3 regions of the Bittarella massiliensis (ex Durand et al. 2017) genome follow, and region 3 is predicted to be linked to each of the others. Evidence: predicted binding sites of a transcription regulator. Region 3 holds the regulator's gene; each other region holds the start of a gene.
The links. The regulator Rex, encoded in region 3, represses fermentation and respiration genes when NADH is low (regulators of the CRP and FNR family bind a similar motif). The targets are predictions, from matches to a motif close to ATTGTTAANNNNTTAACAAT.

Region 1 (4,948 bases), on a different contig from region 3:
GTTGGTTAGAACGCTAGCCTGTCACGCTAGAGGTCGAGGGTTCGAGCCCCTTCCGGGTCGCCAGTTTGGCCTCTGTAGCTCAGTCGGTAGAGCAGGGGACTGAAAATCCCCGTGTCGGTGGTTCGATTCCGCCCGGAGGCACCAAATTATGCGGGTTTAGCTCATCTGGTAGAGCGCCACCTTGCCAAGGTGGAGGTAGCGAGTTCGAGCCTCGTAACCCGCTCCACAAAAAGGCGCTAAGAAATTAGCGCCTTCCGTTTTACAAAGCCGGTTATGCAGATATTTTGTATAACCGTGAATACGGCGCCATAGCCAAGCGGTAAGGCAGAGGTCTGCAAAACCTTTATCCCCAGTTCAATTCTGGGTGGCGCCTCCATATAAAAGAAAGCCCTGAACTTTTTGGTTCAGGGCTTTCTTTTATGCTGCCAGGGAGGGGGCCGAAGGGACGAGACATAACCCCTGCCAAAACAGCATACCTTTACCGAGAGGTGAAAAATATGCTGTTTGTCGCAAAAAGGTGCAAGCCCCCCTATCTCCTGCTGGGAATCTCGGTCCTGTTGGCCCTGGTCATCACCCTCTGCAACTTCACGACCTTTGCCATTGCCAGCGACGCCGACCTCAAAAAGAGCCCGGTCATCATCCTGGACGCGGGCCACGGCGGATTTGATTCCGGTGCGACGTCGGGTTCGGTGGTGGAGAAGGACATCAACCTGCAAATTGCCCTCAAGCTGCGGGACACCCTGGCCTTTCAGGGGTACACCGTCATCATGACCCGAGAGCAGGACGCCTCCACCGAGAGCGAGGGAAAAAATCTCTCACAGCGCAAGAAGTCAGACATGCGAAATCGCCTCAAATTGATTAATGACCACCCCAACGCCATCTTTCTCTCCATCCATCAAAACTCCTACCAGAGCGCCAACAAGGGTTCCCAGGTATTTTACAACAAGAAAAACGCCGAGGGGGAGCTGTTGGCCAAGTGTATCCAGCAGACCATCCGCGCCAACTTGCAGCCCGAGAGCCACCGGGAGCACAAGCCCTCCGGCAAGGAGTACTTTCTGCTGGAAAACAGCACCACACCGGGGGTCCTCATCGAGTGCGGCTTCATCTCCAATTCGGAGGAGCTGGCAAAACTCAAAGACAACAGCTACCAGCAGCAGTTGGCCCTCTGCATCTACCAGGGGCTCTGTACCTACCTGGAGCAGTCCTCCCAGTGGCAGGAGTCCCGTTAAAAGACAGAAAACCGTGCCCTCGCACCCAATGAGGAGCGAGGGCATTTTTCGTGTGACAGAGGAAAAGGGCAGGGGAGAAGCTCAAACAAAAATAAGCATTATAATTTCTGCCTGAAAAGGCTTTTCTTATGCAAATCGACAGGGTATAATAGGAATAAAGTGAGATGGCAAATCAACAATTTTCTGTCGGAAAAGGGGGAAGGCCATCAATTTGATGATAAAATCTGCTCAAACAGAAAAAGAATTGTTGGGGAAATAGAAAGTGAAGGACATCGTTAAAAAATTATCAATTACCACTTGAAAAAAGCTCGCCATGCTATATACTTGGATATAGTAAGCAGAGCCACCCAACAACCGCATTGGAGGAAAATCAGTATGGCGAAGAAAAACGAAACCGCACCTGTCCTCATTGACAGCGTCGAGGCGCTGATCGCAAAAATGAAGGCAATGAGAGAGGCGCAGAAGGAATTTGCGACCTTTACTCAGGAACAAGTCGACAAGATTTTCTATGAAGCAGCTATGGCGGCCAACAAGCAGCGCATCCCGCTGGCCAAAATGGCGGTCGAAGAGACCGGCATGGGCGTTGTGGAAGACAAGGTCATCAAAAACCACTACGCCGCCGAATACATCTACAACGCCTATAAGGACACCAAGACCTGCGGTGTTGTCGAGGAAGACCCCGCCTTTGGCATTCAGAAGGTGGCCGAGCCCATCGGCCTGGTGGCTGCGGTCATCCCCACCACCAACCCCACCTCGACTGCCATCTTCAAGACCCTGATTTCCCTGAAGACCCGCAATGCCATCATCATCAGCCCCCACCCTCGCGCCAAGAACTGCACCATCGCCGCCGCCAAGGTGGTTTTGGAGGCAGCGGTCAAGGCCGGCGCCCCCGAGGGCATCATCGGCTGGATCGACGTCCCCTCGCTGGAGTTGACCAATGAGGTCATGCGCAGCGCCGACATCATCCTCGCCACCGGCGGCCCCGGCATGGTGAAGGCGGCTTACTCTTCCGGCAAACCCGCCCTGGGCGTGGGCGCCGGCAACACCCCCGTCATCATCGACGACACCGCCGATGTGCGGATGGCCGTCAATTCCATCATCCACTCCAAGACCTTTGACAACGGCATGATCTGCGCCTCCGAGCAGTCGGTCACCGTGCTGGACAAAGTCTACCAGCAGGCCAAGGACGAATTTGCCTACCGCGGCTGCTACTTCCTGAAGAAAGACGAGATCGAGAAGGTCCGCAAGACCATCCTCATCAACGGCTCTCTCAACGCCAAGATCGTCGGTCAGTCCGCCTACACCATCGCCAAGCTGGCCGGGGTCAACGTGCCCGAGAGCACCAAGATCCTCATCGGCGAGGTCGAGTCGGTGGACATCTCCGAGGAGTTTGCCCATGAGAAACTCTCCCCGGTGCTGGCCATGTACCGCGCCAAGAGCTTTGACGAGGCCCTGCAGAAGGCCGCTCAGCTGGTCGCCGACGGCGGCTACGGCCACACCGCCTCCCTCTACGTGCACCCCGCCCAGAAGGAGAAGATCGCCAAGCACGCGGCTGCCATGAAGACCTGCCGCGTCCTCATCAACACCCCCTCCTCCCACGGCGGCATCGGCGACCTCTACAACTTCAAGCTGGCTCCCTCCCTGACCCTGGGCTGCGGCTCCTGGGGCGGCAACTCGGTTTCTGAAAACGTGGGCGTGAAACACCTGCTGAACATCAAAACCGTGGCCGAGAGGAGAGAGAATATGCTCTGGTTCAGAACCCCTGAAAAGGTCTACTTTAAGAAGGGCTGCATGCCGGTCGCTCTGGACGAGCTGGGCAAGGTCATGAACAAGAAGAAGGCCTTCATCGTCACCGATACCTTCCTGTACAAAAACGGCTATGTCCACCCCATTGAGGCCAAACTCGACGAAATGGGCATTCAGCACACCTGCTTCTTCGACGTGGCTCCCGACCCGACCCTGGGCTGCGCCAAGGCCGGCGCCAAGGCCATGGCCGACTTTGAGCCCGACACCATCATCGCCCTGGGCGGTGGTTCCGCCATGGACGCCGCCAAGATCATGTGGGTGATGTACGAGCACCCCGACGTGAACTTTGAGGATATGGCCATGGACTTCATGGACATCCGCAAGCGCGTTTACACCTTCCCGAAGATGGGGGAGAAGGCCTACTTTGTCGCCATCCCGACCTCTTCCGGCACCGGTTCCGAGGTGACCCCCTTCGCCATCATCACCGACGAGAACAGCGGCGTGAAATACCCCCTGGCCGACTACGAGCTGCTGCCGAACATGGCCATCGTCGACGTGGACAACATGATGACCCAGCCCAAGGGCCTGACCAGCGCCTCCGGCATCGACGTCATGACCCACGCCCTGGAAGCCTATGTCTCCATCATGGCCTCCGACTACACCGACGGCCTGGCCCTCAAAGCCATCAAGAGCGTCTTTGAGTACCTGCCCTCCGCCTACGAGAACGGCGCCAACGACCCCAAGGCCAGAGAGATGATGGCCAACGCCTCCTGCCTGGCCGGTATGGCCTTCGCCAACGCCTTCCTGGGCCTCAACCACTCCATGGCGCACAAACTGGGCGCCTTCCACCACCTGCCCCACGGCGTGGCCAACGCAGTCATCCTCACCGAGGTCATGCGCTTCAACGCCGTTGAAGTCCCCACCAAGATGGGCACCTTCTCCCAGTACGAGTACCCCCATGCCCTGGCCCGCTATGCCGAAATCGGCCGTTTTGTCGGCCTGAGCGGCAAAAATGACCAGGAGGTCTTCGACAAGCTCTGCGCCAAGCTGGAAGAGCTCAAAGAGACCATCGGCATCAAGAAGACCATCAAGGACTACGGGGTCGACGAGAAGTACTTCCTGGATACCCTGGACGACATGGTGGAGCAGGCCTTTGACGACCAGTGCACCGGCGCCAACCCCCGCTATCCGCTCATGAAGGAGATCAAAGAGATCTACCTGAAGTGCTACTACGGCAAGTAAGCAAACGCGCCGTCTATTCGCCAATCCCCACCTGGAAGGAGTAAGTGAATCATGAAATTGGAAGAAAAGGATCTCATCGTAGCGCGCCCTTACAAAAAAGTCTATCTCTCCGGCGACAGCGTGGTCAAGGTCTTTGAGGAATCCCATCCCAAGAAATACGTCTTCAACGAGGCGCTGAACCAGGCCATCGTTGAGGAGACCGGCCTGAACACCGCCAAGGTTCAGGAAGTTTCCCAGATCGACGGGAAATGGGCCCTGGTGTTGGAGCGCAAGCGCGGCAAGACCATGGAAGAGGTCATGGATGAAGACCCGGCCAACCTGGAAAAATACATGGACCAGTTTGTCTCTCTGCAGCTCGAGATGCACAGCAAACAGGCTCCCATGCTCAACAAGCTCAAGGACAAACTCAACCGCCAGATCAGCAGCCTGACCGCCATCAGCGCCACCACCCGGTACGAGCTGCACACCCGCCTGGACAGCATGCCCAAGCACGTGAAGGTCTGCCACGGCGACTTTATCCCCAGCAACGTCATCGTCGGCGAGGACGGCAGTCTGACCGTCATTGACTGGGCCCATGCGACCCAGGGCAACGCCAGTGCCGATGCGGCCATGACCTACCTTCTGTTTGCCCTGAAAGACCAGAAGAAGGCCGACATGTATCTGCGCCTGTTCTGCGAGAAGAGCGATACCGCCCTGCAGTACGTGCAGCGCTGGCTGCCCATCGTGGCTGC
Region 2 (4,948 bases), on a different contig from region 3:
CGTCGGCCTTCAGGGAGGCGCCGCCGATCAGGCCGCCGTCCACGTCGGGCTGGGCCAACAGTTCAGCGGCGTTGCCGGCGTTCATCGAGCCGCCGTACTGCACCACCAGGTGGCTGGCGGCCTCTTCGCCGTAAAGCCCGGCCACAGTGGCGCGGATGACGGCGCAGACTTCACCGGCCTGCTCGGCAGTGGCGGTCTTGCCGGTGCCGATGGCCCAGACCGGCTCGTAGGCGATGATGATGGACCGCAGGCCCTCGGCGTCGATCCCCTGCAGGGCGACTTTGGTCTGCAGCGACACCACCTCGGCGGTGATGCCCTGCTCCCTTTGGGCCAGCAGCTCGCCCACGCAGACGATGGGCTTCAGCCCGGCGGCCAGGGCGGCCTTGGTGCGCAGGTTGACCGTCTCGTCGGTCTCGGCGAAGTACTGGCGGCGCTCGCTGTGGCCCAGCACCACGTACTCGACCCCCATCTCGGCGAGCATGTCTGCGGCGATTTCGCCGGTGAAGGCGCCGGACGTCTCAAAGTGGCAGTTCTGGGCGCCCACCTTGACGTTGGTGCCGGCGGTGGCGGCCAGGGCGGTCTCTAAATCGGTGAAGGGCACACAGACCACCACGCCGCAGCCGGCGTCTTTCACCAGGGGGCAGAGCTCCTCCAACAGGGCCTTGGCCTCGGCGCGGTTTTTGTTCATCTTCCAGTTCCCGGCAATGACCGGGGTGCGCAGGTTCTTATTCATACAGCAAATTCCTTTCTGGCGGTTTTCCTCTGAGAAAATGGCACGAAGGAAATCCCTCGTGCCATCTCTTCGCACAGCACAAGCCGGCCGGTTGGGCCGCGGTGCTCCCCCGCCGCAAGAGCGGCGGGATATTTGTCGATTTATTTGTCGTTGAGGCAGGTGATGCCCGGCAGCTCTTTGCCCTCCAGGAACTCGAGGGAGGCGCCGCCGCCGGTGGAGATGTGGCTCATCTTGTCGGCAAAGCCCAACTTGGTGACAGCCGCCACCGAGTCGCCGCCGCCGATGATGGAGATGGCGCCGCTGTCGGCCACGGCCTTGGCGATCTCCAGGGTGCCGTCGGCAAACTGGGCGAACTCAAACACGCCCATGGGCCCGTTCCAGATCACGGTGCCGGCGTCTTTCACGGCGTCGCAGAAGAGGGCGATGCTCTTGGGGCCGATGTCCATGCCCATCCAGCCGTCGGGGATGTTGTCGGAATCCACTAGCTTCTTGCCGCAGTCCTCGGCGAAGTGGTCGCCCACCTGGTTGTCGATGGGCAACAGGAACTTGACGCCCTTGGCCTCGGCTTTGGCCATCATCTCTTTGGCCAGCTCGACCTTGTCGTCCTCGCAGAGGGAGTCGCCGATGGTGAAGCCCTTGGCCTTGAAGAAGGTGTAGGCCATGCCGCCGCCCACGATCAGGGTGTCGACCTTTTCGAGGAGGTTGTTGATGACGCCGATCTTGTCGGAGACCTTGGCACCGCCCAGGATGGCGACCAGCGGGCGCTTGGGGCTCTCCAGAGCGCCGCCCATGAAGTTGATCTCCTTCTGGATCAGGTAGCCGCAGACGGCGGGCAGGTACTCGGCCACACCGGCGGTGGAGGCGTGGGCCCGGTGGGCCGCGCCGAAGGCGTCGTTGACGTAGACGTCGGCCAGAGAGGCCAGCTCTTTGGCGAAGGCGGGGTCGTTCTTCTTCTCCTCTTTGTGGTAGCGCACGTTTTCAAGCAGCATCACGTCGCCGTCTTTCAGCTCGGAAGCCAGCTTCTTGGCGTCGTCGCCGATGACGTCTTTGGCCATCTTGACCTCTTTGCCCAGCAGCTCGCTGAGGCGGGCGGCCACCGGGGCCAGGGAGAACTCGGGCTCCCAGCCCTCTTTGGGACGGCCCAGATGGGAGCAGAGGATCACCTTGGCGCCCTGGTCCACCAGGTATTTGATGGTGGGGAGAGCGGCGACGATCCGCTTGTCATTGGTGATGACGCCGTCTTTCAGGGGAACGTTGAAGTCGCAGCGGGCGAGAACCTTCTTGCCGGCTACATCGATGTCTTCGATGGTCTTTTTGTTCAGAGAGGTCATGTGTTTGCCACCCTTTCGTCTTTTCTTTTTTATTGTGAATAAAAAAACAAACTGAGGTACAGGGCCACCCGCCGGGACAGGCTGGTCCTTTTCTATTTTACACGATATCAGTGGGCTTTTCAAGGCGGTTTTCCCCTCGAAAGAGGGGCTTTTTTCGGGAATCCCGGAGGGCCGGGCTCACCGCTTTTTGGCGCCCTTGACCAGCACCCCCACCACCTTGGGCCCCGCGTTGATGGCGATGCTGGCCCCGGCCTTGTAGCGGCCGGAGCAGCCGTAGCGGAATTTCTTCTCCAACTGCTCGGTCAGTTCGTCCCCGGGGGCGTCCAACTCCCCGCTGATGACCACAAAGGGGCTGCGCTCGGCCATCCGCTTCTCGGCCCAGCGGCAGAGGCCGGGGATGACGTTGGCGTCCCCCCGCACCTTCTCCACGATGTTCATCTCCCCCTGGGAGATCTGGAGGATGGGCCGCAGCCCCAGCAGCTCGCCCACAAAGGCGGCCGCACAGCTGATGCGCCCCGACTTTTTGGCAAATTGGAGGGTGTAGACCGAAAAGTAGACCTCGGCGGTGTCAAACCAGTCCAGCAGGTAGTCCCGCACCGCGGCGTAGCCTACCCCTTTTTGCACCATCCGCGCCGCCTCGGTCACCGGGAAGCCGTAGCCCAGGGAGTAGGTCTTGGAGTCGATGACCTTGATTTTTATCTGCGGGGCGTCGGGCTCCTCTTTGAACATGGCCTTGGCCTGCAGGGCCGCCTGGTACATGTTCGAACCCTTGGAGTTGATGGTCACGTGGATCACGTGGGTGTACCCCTCCTGGGCGGCCCGCTCGTACTCCTCCAAAAACTGGTGGGCAGGGATGTGGCTGGTGGTGGGGATCTTGACGCAGCGGTTGAGCACGTCGTAGAACTCCTCCTTGGTGAAGTCCACCCCCTCCAAATACCCCATCCCGTCCACCTCGAGGGGGATGGGGAGGATGCGGATGCCCAGCTCCTCGGCAGTCTCCTGGGGGATGTCGCAAGCGGTGTCGGTGAGGATCAGCAGTTTTTCCATTTGGCACAACCTTTCGCAATCGGTTCTTGTGGTGGGGAGAGGGCCTAGCGGGCGTCCTCCCAGTTGTAGCGGGTCAGCTTTCCCTGCGAGTGCAGGGTGGGGTAGCCCCACTGGCGCAGGACTTCGTACACCCCGATGGCCACCGTGTTTGACAGGTTCAGGCTCCGCGCTGCCGCCAGCATCGGCAGCCGGACACAGGCGTCGGGGTGGGCGAAGAGCAGCTCTTCGGGCAGCCCGGCGTCCTCCCGGCCAAAGACCAGGTAGCAGCCGTCCGGGTAGGCAACGTCGCTGTGGACGGTCTGCCCCTTGGTGGTGAAGTAGTAAAAGGGGCCCTCGTTTTGGGCGGTGAAGTCCGCCCAGCCGTCGTAGTGGCGGATGTCCAGCAGATGCCAGTAGTCCAGCCCCGCCCGCTTGAGTTTTTTGTCGTCGATTTGAAAGCCCAGCGGCCCCACCAGGTGGAGCCGGGCGTTGGTCGCCGCGCAGGTGCGGGCGATGTTTCCGGTGTTTTGTGGGATCTGTGGTTCCACCAGCACGATGTTCAGCTCGGCCATGGCCGGCCCTCCTCTCCTCTCGGCAAATCAGTCGCCTGTCTTCCCCAGCCGCTCAAAGATGCCGGCCTTTTTGAGGATGGGTTCCAGCAGCGAGTAGAGCAGCAGCGAGACCACCACCGCGATGATCGCGTTGACCCCCGAGGTGAGGGCCTTGGTCCCCGCGGCCACCAGCACCGAGTCGAGCATCTTGCCCTGGAGCAGGGTCCCCATGAGGATGTTTTTGACGGTGTAGAGGACCACGTACAGCCCGGCGCCGACAACGGCCCCGGCGGCGCGGCTGCCCTTGCCGCCCCGCTTGGCGATGGCGCCGCAGGTGGCGCCCATGGCGAATTTCATCAAAAAGGTGATGGGCGATTCGGCGATGTAGGCCGGGTCGAACAGGTCGTAGACCGCCGAACCCAGGCCGGCCGAGAGGCCGCCCTTCAGGGGGCCGAGGATCATCCCCGACAGCAGGCACATCACGTTGCCCAGGTGGATCATGGTCTTGCCCAGCGGGGTGGGGATGTCGATGTGCAAAAAGGTGGCCACAAAGCACATGGCCCCCATCAGCCCCACCAGGGTCACGGTGTAGATCGAACTCTTGCGCTTCATTCTTACTCCTTCTTTTCGTGCAGAGATAGGGTCGGCCGCCCTGCGGCCGGGAATGCTAAAAGGGCTCGGCCCGAGAGGGGCCCAGCGGCTCCAGCAGCTTGGGGAGGGCGGCTTCCACCAGCACCCCGTGCCGGGGGTCGGTGCCCGCTGCGGCGGTGAGGGAGATGGCCTCCTCCACGAACTGGGTGGCCCGCTGGGCGGCCTCGGCCAGACTCTGCCCCGCCAGCAGCCCGCCGGTGAGCACGGCGGTGAAGATGTCGCCGGTGCCCGGGTAGGAGCCGGAGGCATACCGCCCGCGGATGCGGAAAAAAGTCTCCCCGTCAAAGAGCAGGTTGTAGCGGCCGCCGTCCATCTCGGCGCTGGTGATCACCGCTCGGCCCGCCCCCTGGGCGCAGAGGGTGCGCAGCCATTTCTTGGCGCTGAGGGGGGTGAAGCGAACCGGCCGGGTGAAGTCCATCCCCAGCAGCATGGCTGCCTCGGTGGCGTTGGGGGTGATCACGTCCCCCGCCCGGGCCAAACTCTTCATCTTGGCCCGCAGCGGCGGGGTGCAGGTGCGGTAGGGCTTTTGGTGGTCCCCCATCACCGGGTCCACCACCTTGAGCGCCTTGGGATAGGCCTCAAAAAAGGCCTTGCAGCACTCGATCTGGCGACTGTCCCCCAGAAAGCCCGAGTAGATGCAGTCAAAGTCCAGCCCC
Region 3 (4,948 bases):
CACCGACCACATCATGCCCGCCGGGGCCAAGGTCCTCCCCTACCGCTCCAACGTCCCCAAAATCAGCGAGTTCTGCTTCACCGCCTGCGACCCCGAATTCCCCGCCCGCTGCAAGGAAAAACAGGGCGGCATCATCGTCGGCGGCCAGAACTACGGTCAGGGCTCCTCCCGCGAGCACGCCGCCCTCGCCCCCCTCTACCTGGGTGTCAAGGCGGTCATCGCCCAGAGCTTTGCCCGCATCCACAAGGCAAACCTGGTCAACGCCGGCATCCTCCCCCTGGAGTTTGCCGACGCGGCGGACTACGAGGCCCTCTCCCTCGGCGACGAGCTGGAGATCGTCGGGCTGATCGACGCCCTGAAAGAGGGCGGCCGGCTCACCGTCAAAAACAACACCCGCGGCACCCAGTTTGCGGTGCGGGCGGAGCTGTCCGAACGGCAGGTGGAGATGCTCCTCTGCGGCGGGCTGCTGGACTACACCAAAAAAATGAGCGAAAGGCAGGCAATGAGATGATGGAAGAAAAAATGGTCTCCGCAACCGAACAGTTTGCCAAGGTCTTACAGGGCCAGTTGGAGCGCATCCAGCGGATGAAGGAGCAGGGCGACTTTGTCGATTACAGCGGCCTCGACCAGATCGTGATCGGCGTCTGCGGCGGCGACGGCATCGGCCCCCGCATCACCCACGAGGCTCAGCGGGTCATCTCCTACCTGCTGCAAGACCAGGTGAAGGCCGGCCGGGTGGTCTTTAAAGAGATCGACGGGCTGACCATCGAGAACCGGGTGGCCCAGAACAAGGCCATCCCCGACGACGTGCTGGCCGAACTCAAGGCCTGCCACGTCATCCTCAAGGGGCCCACCACCACCCCCCGCAAGGGCGACCCCTGGCCCAACATCGAAAGCGCCAACGTGGCCATGCGCAAAGAGCTCGACCTCTTTGCCAACGTCCGTCCGGTGAAGGTGCCCGCACAGGGCATCGACTGGACCTTCTTCCGCGAGAACACCGAGGGCGCCTACACCTTGGGCTCGCTGGGGGTCAATGTGGACGAGGACCTGGCGGTGGACTTCACCGTCACCACCACCCAGGGGACCGAGCGCATCGCCCGGCTGGCCTACGACTACGCCCGCAAAAACGGCAAGGGCCGGGTCTCCATCGTCACCAAGGCAAACGTCATCAAGACCACCGACGGCAAGTTTTTGGAAATCTGCCAGAAGGTGGCCCAGGAATACCCTGAGATCGCCACCGACGACTGGTACATCGACATCATGACCGCCAAGCTGGTGGACGAAAAGCGCCGCCGCGACTTCCGGGTCTTCGTCCTCCCCAACCTCTACGGCGACATCATCACCGACGAGGCGGCCGAGTTCCAGGGCGGCGTCGGCACCGCCGGCAGCGCCAACCTGGGCAAGCGCTACGCCATGTTCGAGGCCATTCACGGCTCCGCCCCCCGGATGGTGAAGGAGGGGCGGGACATCTACGCCGACCCCTGTTCCATGCTGCGGGCCGCCGTCCTGCTGCTCTCCCACATCGGCTACCAGGCCGAGGCGGACAAGTTGGAGCGGGCGCTGGACATCTGCATGTTTGAAGAGAAGAAGATGCACTGCACCGGCCGCGATACCGGCTGCACCTGCGAAGAATTCGGCAACTATGTGATGGACACCATCCAGTCGCTGTAAAACGGGGTGTTTTTGTGAAAAAGAACGGCGTTTCCCTGTCTGTCATCCGGCGGCTCCCCCGCTACTATCGCTTCCTGGGGGACCTGCTGCAAAACGGGGTGGGGCGCATCTCCTCCAAGGAGCTGTCCCAGAAGATGAACCTCACCGCCTCGCAGATCCGCCAGGACCTCAACTGTTTTGGGGGCTTCGGCCAGCAGGGCTACGGCTACAACATCGAACAGCTCCACCGGGAAATCGGGCGGATCATCGGCGTGGACACCATGCACGACACCATCCTCATCGGCGCGGGCAACCTGGGCAGCGCCATCGCCGCCCACATGAACTTTGAGAAGCGGGGCTTTCGCCTGGTGGGGATCTTCGACTCCGACCCCCAGAAATCGGGCGAGATCATCGCCGGCCTGCCGGTGCGCTCCACCGGCGAGCTGGAGACCTTCTGCCGGGAAAACCACCCCACCATCGCCATCCTCTGTATCCCCAAGACGGCGGCCCCCAAGGTGGCCCCCCAACTGGTGGATCTGGGCATCACCGGGTTTTGGAACTTCAGCCACTACGACCTGCGGGTCGACCACAGCGATGTGGTGGTGGAAAACGTCCATCTGGGGGACAGCCTGCTGACCCTCTGCTACCAGGTGACCCACAACAGGCCGGAGGAGGACGAGGGGGAAAAGTAAGCCCCTTCCCTCCCCTGCCAGCAGGGCGCAAAAAAACAGGTGCGAACGGATTCGCACCTGTTTTTTCTTTGCCGTCAGTCGATGGCGGTGTCCAGCGCCAGCAAGATCATGTCCTTGAGGTTTTTCTCCTTGTCCTCTGCCGAGACGCCCTTGGCCCCCGGCTTGAAGGAGGTCTCGACGATGGACATGACGGTGAGGGCCTTGGCCCCGTAGCGGGCGGCCACGGTGTAAAGGCCCGCCCCCTCCATCTCCGAGGCGATGACCCCGTAGTCGGCCCAGACCTTCTTGTACTCCTCCTTGTTGTCGATGTAGAGGTGGTCGTTGCAGATGGTGTTGCCCACATAGACCGGCAGTCCCCTCTCCCTGGCGATGTGGTAGCACTTGTCCAGCAGCTCAAAGTCGGCGCAGGGGGCGTAGTGGCCGGGGAAGATGTGGTCGTTGATGGCGGAGGTGGTGCTGGTCGCCTGGGAGAGGACCAGATCCAGGGCCTTCAGTTTTTCGGAATAGGCGCCGGCGGTCCCCAGGCGGATCATCTTTTTGCAGCCGTAATCCCGGGCCAGCTCGGTCGCGTAGATGAGGATGGAGGGGATCCCCATGCCGGTCCCCATGACCGACACCCGCTGCCCCTTGTAGGTGCCGGTGTAGCCGTACATCCCCCGGATCTCGTTGAAGCAGACGGCATCCTCCAAATAGGTCTCGGCAATGTGCTTGGCCCGCATCGGGTCCCCGGGGAGGAGGATGTTGGGGGCGATCTCCCCCGCCTTTGCGGCAATGTGCATGCTCATGTCAACAGACAACCCCTTTCGGCTGCGCCTCACGGCGCTTTTTTCCATGATACCGTTCTTTTCTGCCGGTGGCAATCTGCCTTGCCGCGATTTGGCGTTCCCGTGCATTTTCACTGGAAAATTTGTGTATATTCCCCCCTCCCTCTGCAGGGGCGGCAGAAAAGGGGCCCCCTCTCCTTGCCCCTTGTATCCAAGAGGCAAAAGTGCTAAAATATAGTAAATATACAAAAAAATATTATTCGCTTTTTCAAACAACCAGGAGGTGCCGTCATGCTGGAAAAGGTCAACCTAAAAAAGATCATGATGAAGGAGGAGTACAAGGCCATTGCGGGACAGCTCAAGCCCCGCCTCTCCGCCCTGCAACAGCAGATGAAGGAGGCCAAGGTGCCGGTCATCATCCTCTTTGAGGGGTGGAGCGCCGCCGGCAAGGGCAGCAAGATTTCCGACGTCATCCTCAACCTGGACCCCCGCGGCTTCAAGGTCTACTCCACCGTCGACCCAGACGAGACCGAGGCCCGCCACCCCTTCCTCTGGCGGTTCTGGCAGAAACTCCCCATCGCCGGAGAGTTCTCCATCTTCGACCGCAGCTGGTACCAGGAGGTGTCCACCGCCCGGCTGGAAAATGCCCTCCCCAAAAAAGAGCTGGCCCGCCGCATCGAGGAGATCAACCACTTCGAGCGCACCCTCACCGACAACGGCTACCTGATCATCAAGTTTTTCCTGCACATCAGCCAGAAGGAGCAGAAAAAGCGGCTCTCCGCCCTGGAGGAGAGCAAGGCGACCCGCTGGCGTGTCACCAAGACCGATTGGAAGAGAAACCGCCGCTACGACGACCTCTACCAGATCTACGACGAGATGTTGGAGCAGACCGACACCCCCTACGCCCCCTGGCGGGTGATTGCCAGCGAGGACCGCAACGTGGCCATGGCGGACATCTACCAGACCCTGGTCAAGGAGATCGGCCGGGCCATCGCCCAGCGGCCGGAGCGGGACGCGCAGGCCGCCGCCTACCAGGGCGGCATCCCCGCCAGCCGCTTTCAATTGGTGGAGACGCCAAAACTCTGCGACATCGACCTCAATCGCACCCTGGAGCCCACCATCTACAAGGAAGAGCTGAAGAAGTGCCAAGCCAAGCTGAAAAAGCTGCACGGGCTCCTCTACAAGGAGCAGATCCCGGTCATCGTCGCCTACGAGGGGTGGGACGCGGCCGGCAAGGGGGGCAACATCAAGCGGGTGGCCGCCGCCCTCGACCCCCGCGGGTACGAGGTGGTCCCCATCGCCGCCCCTTCCAAAGAGGAGTTGGGCCGCCACTTCCTCTGGCGGTTCTGGACCCGGCTGCCCAAGCGGGGGCACATCACCATCTTTGACCGCACCTGGTACGGACGGGTGATGGTGGAGCGGGTCGAGGGCTTCTGTACCCCCGCCGACTGGGCCCGGGCCTACGACGAGATCAACGAGTTTGAAAAGGAGCTCACCGACTGGGGCGCCGTCATCGTCAAGTTCTGGCTGCAAATCGACAAGGACGAGCAGTTGCGCCGGTTCGAGGACCGGCAGAACACCCCCGAAAAGCGCTGGAAGATCACCGACGAGGACTGGCGCAACCGGGAGAAGTGGGACCAGCACGAGGCGGCGGTCAACGACATGCTGCAGTTCACCTCCACCGATTTCGCCCCCTGGACGGTGGTGGAGTCAAACGACAAGAAGTTCGCCCGCATCAAGGCCCTGCAGACCCTCATCGCCGCCATCGAAAACCGGCTGAAATAGCGCAAAAAGGCGCGCCGCCCCGGCAGGACAGCCGGGGCGGTGCGCTCTCTTTTTTCT

Region 1: a site for Rex is predicted at 1,501-1,520, ahead of adhE (bifunctional acetaldehyde-CoA/alcohol dehydrogenase). Genes of this name have one in related genera too.
Region 2: a site for Rex is predicted at 2,096-2,115, ahead of GT748_RS11960 (phosphoglycerate kinase). Genes of this name have one in related genera too.

Annotation. Positions count from the first base shown of each region.
Region 1 is NZ_WWVY01000014.1:34,055-39,002, forward strand. Features, by position in the region: tRNA gene GT748_RS12990 (tRNA-Asp) at 1-63, shown strand, start outside; tRNA gene GT748_RS12995 (tRNA-Phe) at 69-144, shown strand; tRNA gene GT748_RS13000 (tRNA-Gly) at 151-226, shown strand; tRNA gene GT748_RS13005 (tRNA-Cys) at 303-376, shown strand; gene GT748_RS13010 (N-acetylmuramoyl-L-alanine amidase) at 498-1,229, shown strand; gene adhE (bifunctional acetaldehyde-CoA/alcohol dehydrogenase) at 1,605-4,217, shown strand; gene GT748_RS13020 (phosphotransferase family protein) at 4,269-4,948, shown strand, end outside.
Region 2 is NZ_WWVY01000011.1:18,493-23,440, reverse strand. Features, by position in the region: gene tpiA (triose-phosphate isomerase) at 1-733, opposite strand, end outside; gene GT748_RS11960 (phosphoglycerate kinase) at 874-2,064, opposite strand; gene GT748_RS11955 (DegV family protein) at 2,242-3,111, opposite strand; gene GT748_RS11950 (tRNA (cytidine(34)-2'-O)-methyltransferase) at 3,156-3,662, opposite strand; gene GT748_RS11945 (ECF transporter S component) at 3,690-4,253, opposite strand; gene GT748_RS11940 (pyridoxamine kinase) at 4,309-4,948, opposite strand, start outside.
Region 3 is NZ_WWVY01000005.1:108,371-113,318, forward strand. Features, by position in the region: gene GT748_RS07580 (aconitate hydratase) at 1-511, shown strand, start outside; gene GT748_RS07585 (isocitrate/isopropylmalate family dehydrogenase) at 508-1,671, shown strand; gene GT748_RS07590 (redox-sensing transcriptional repressor Rex) at 1,686-2,342, shown strand; gene deoD (purine-nucleoside phosphorylase) at 2,417-3,127, opposite strand; gene pap (polyphosphate:AMP phosphotransferase) at 3,398-4,891, shown strand.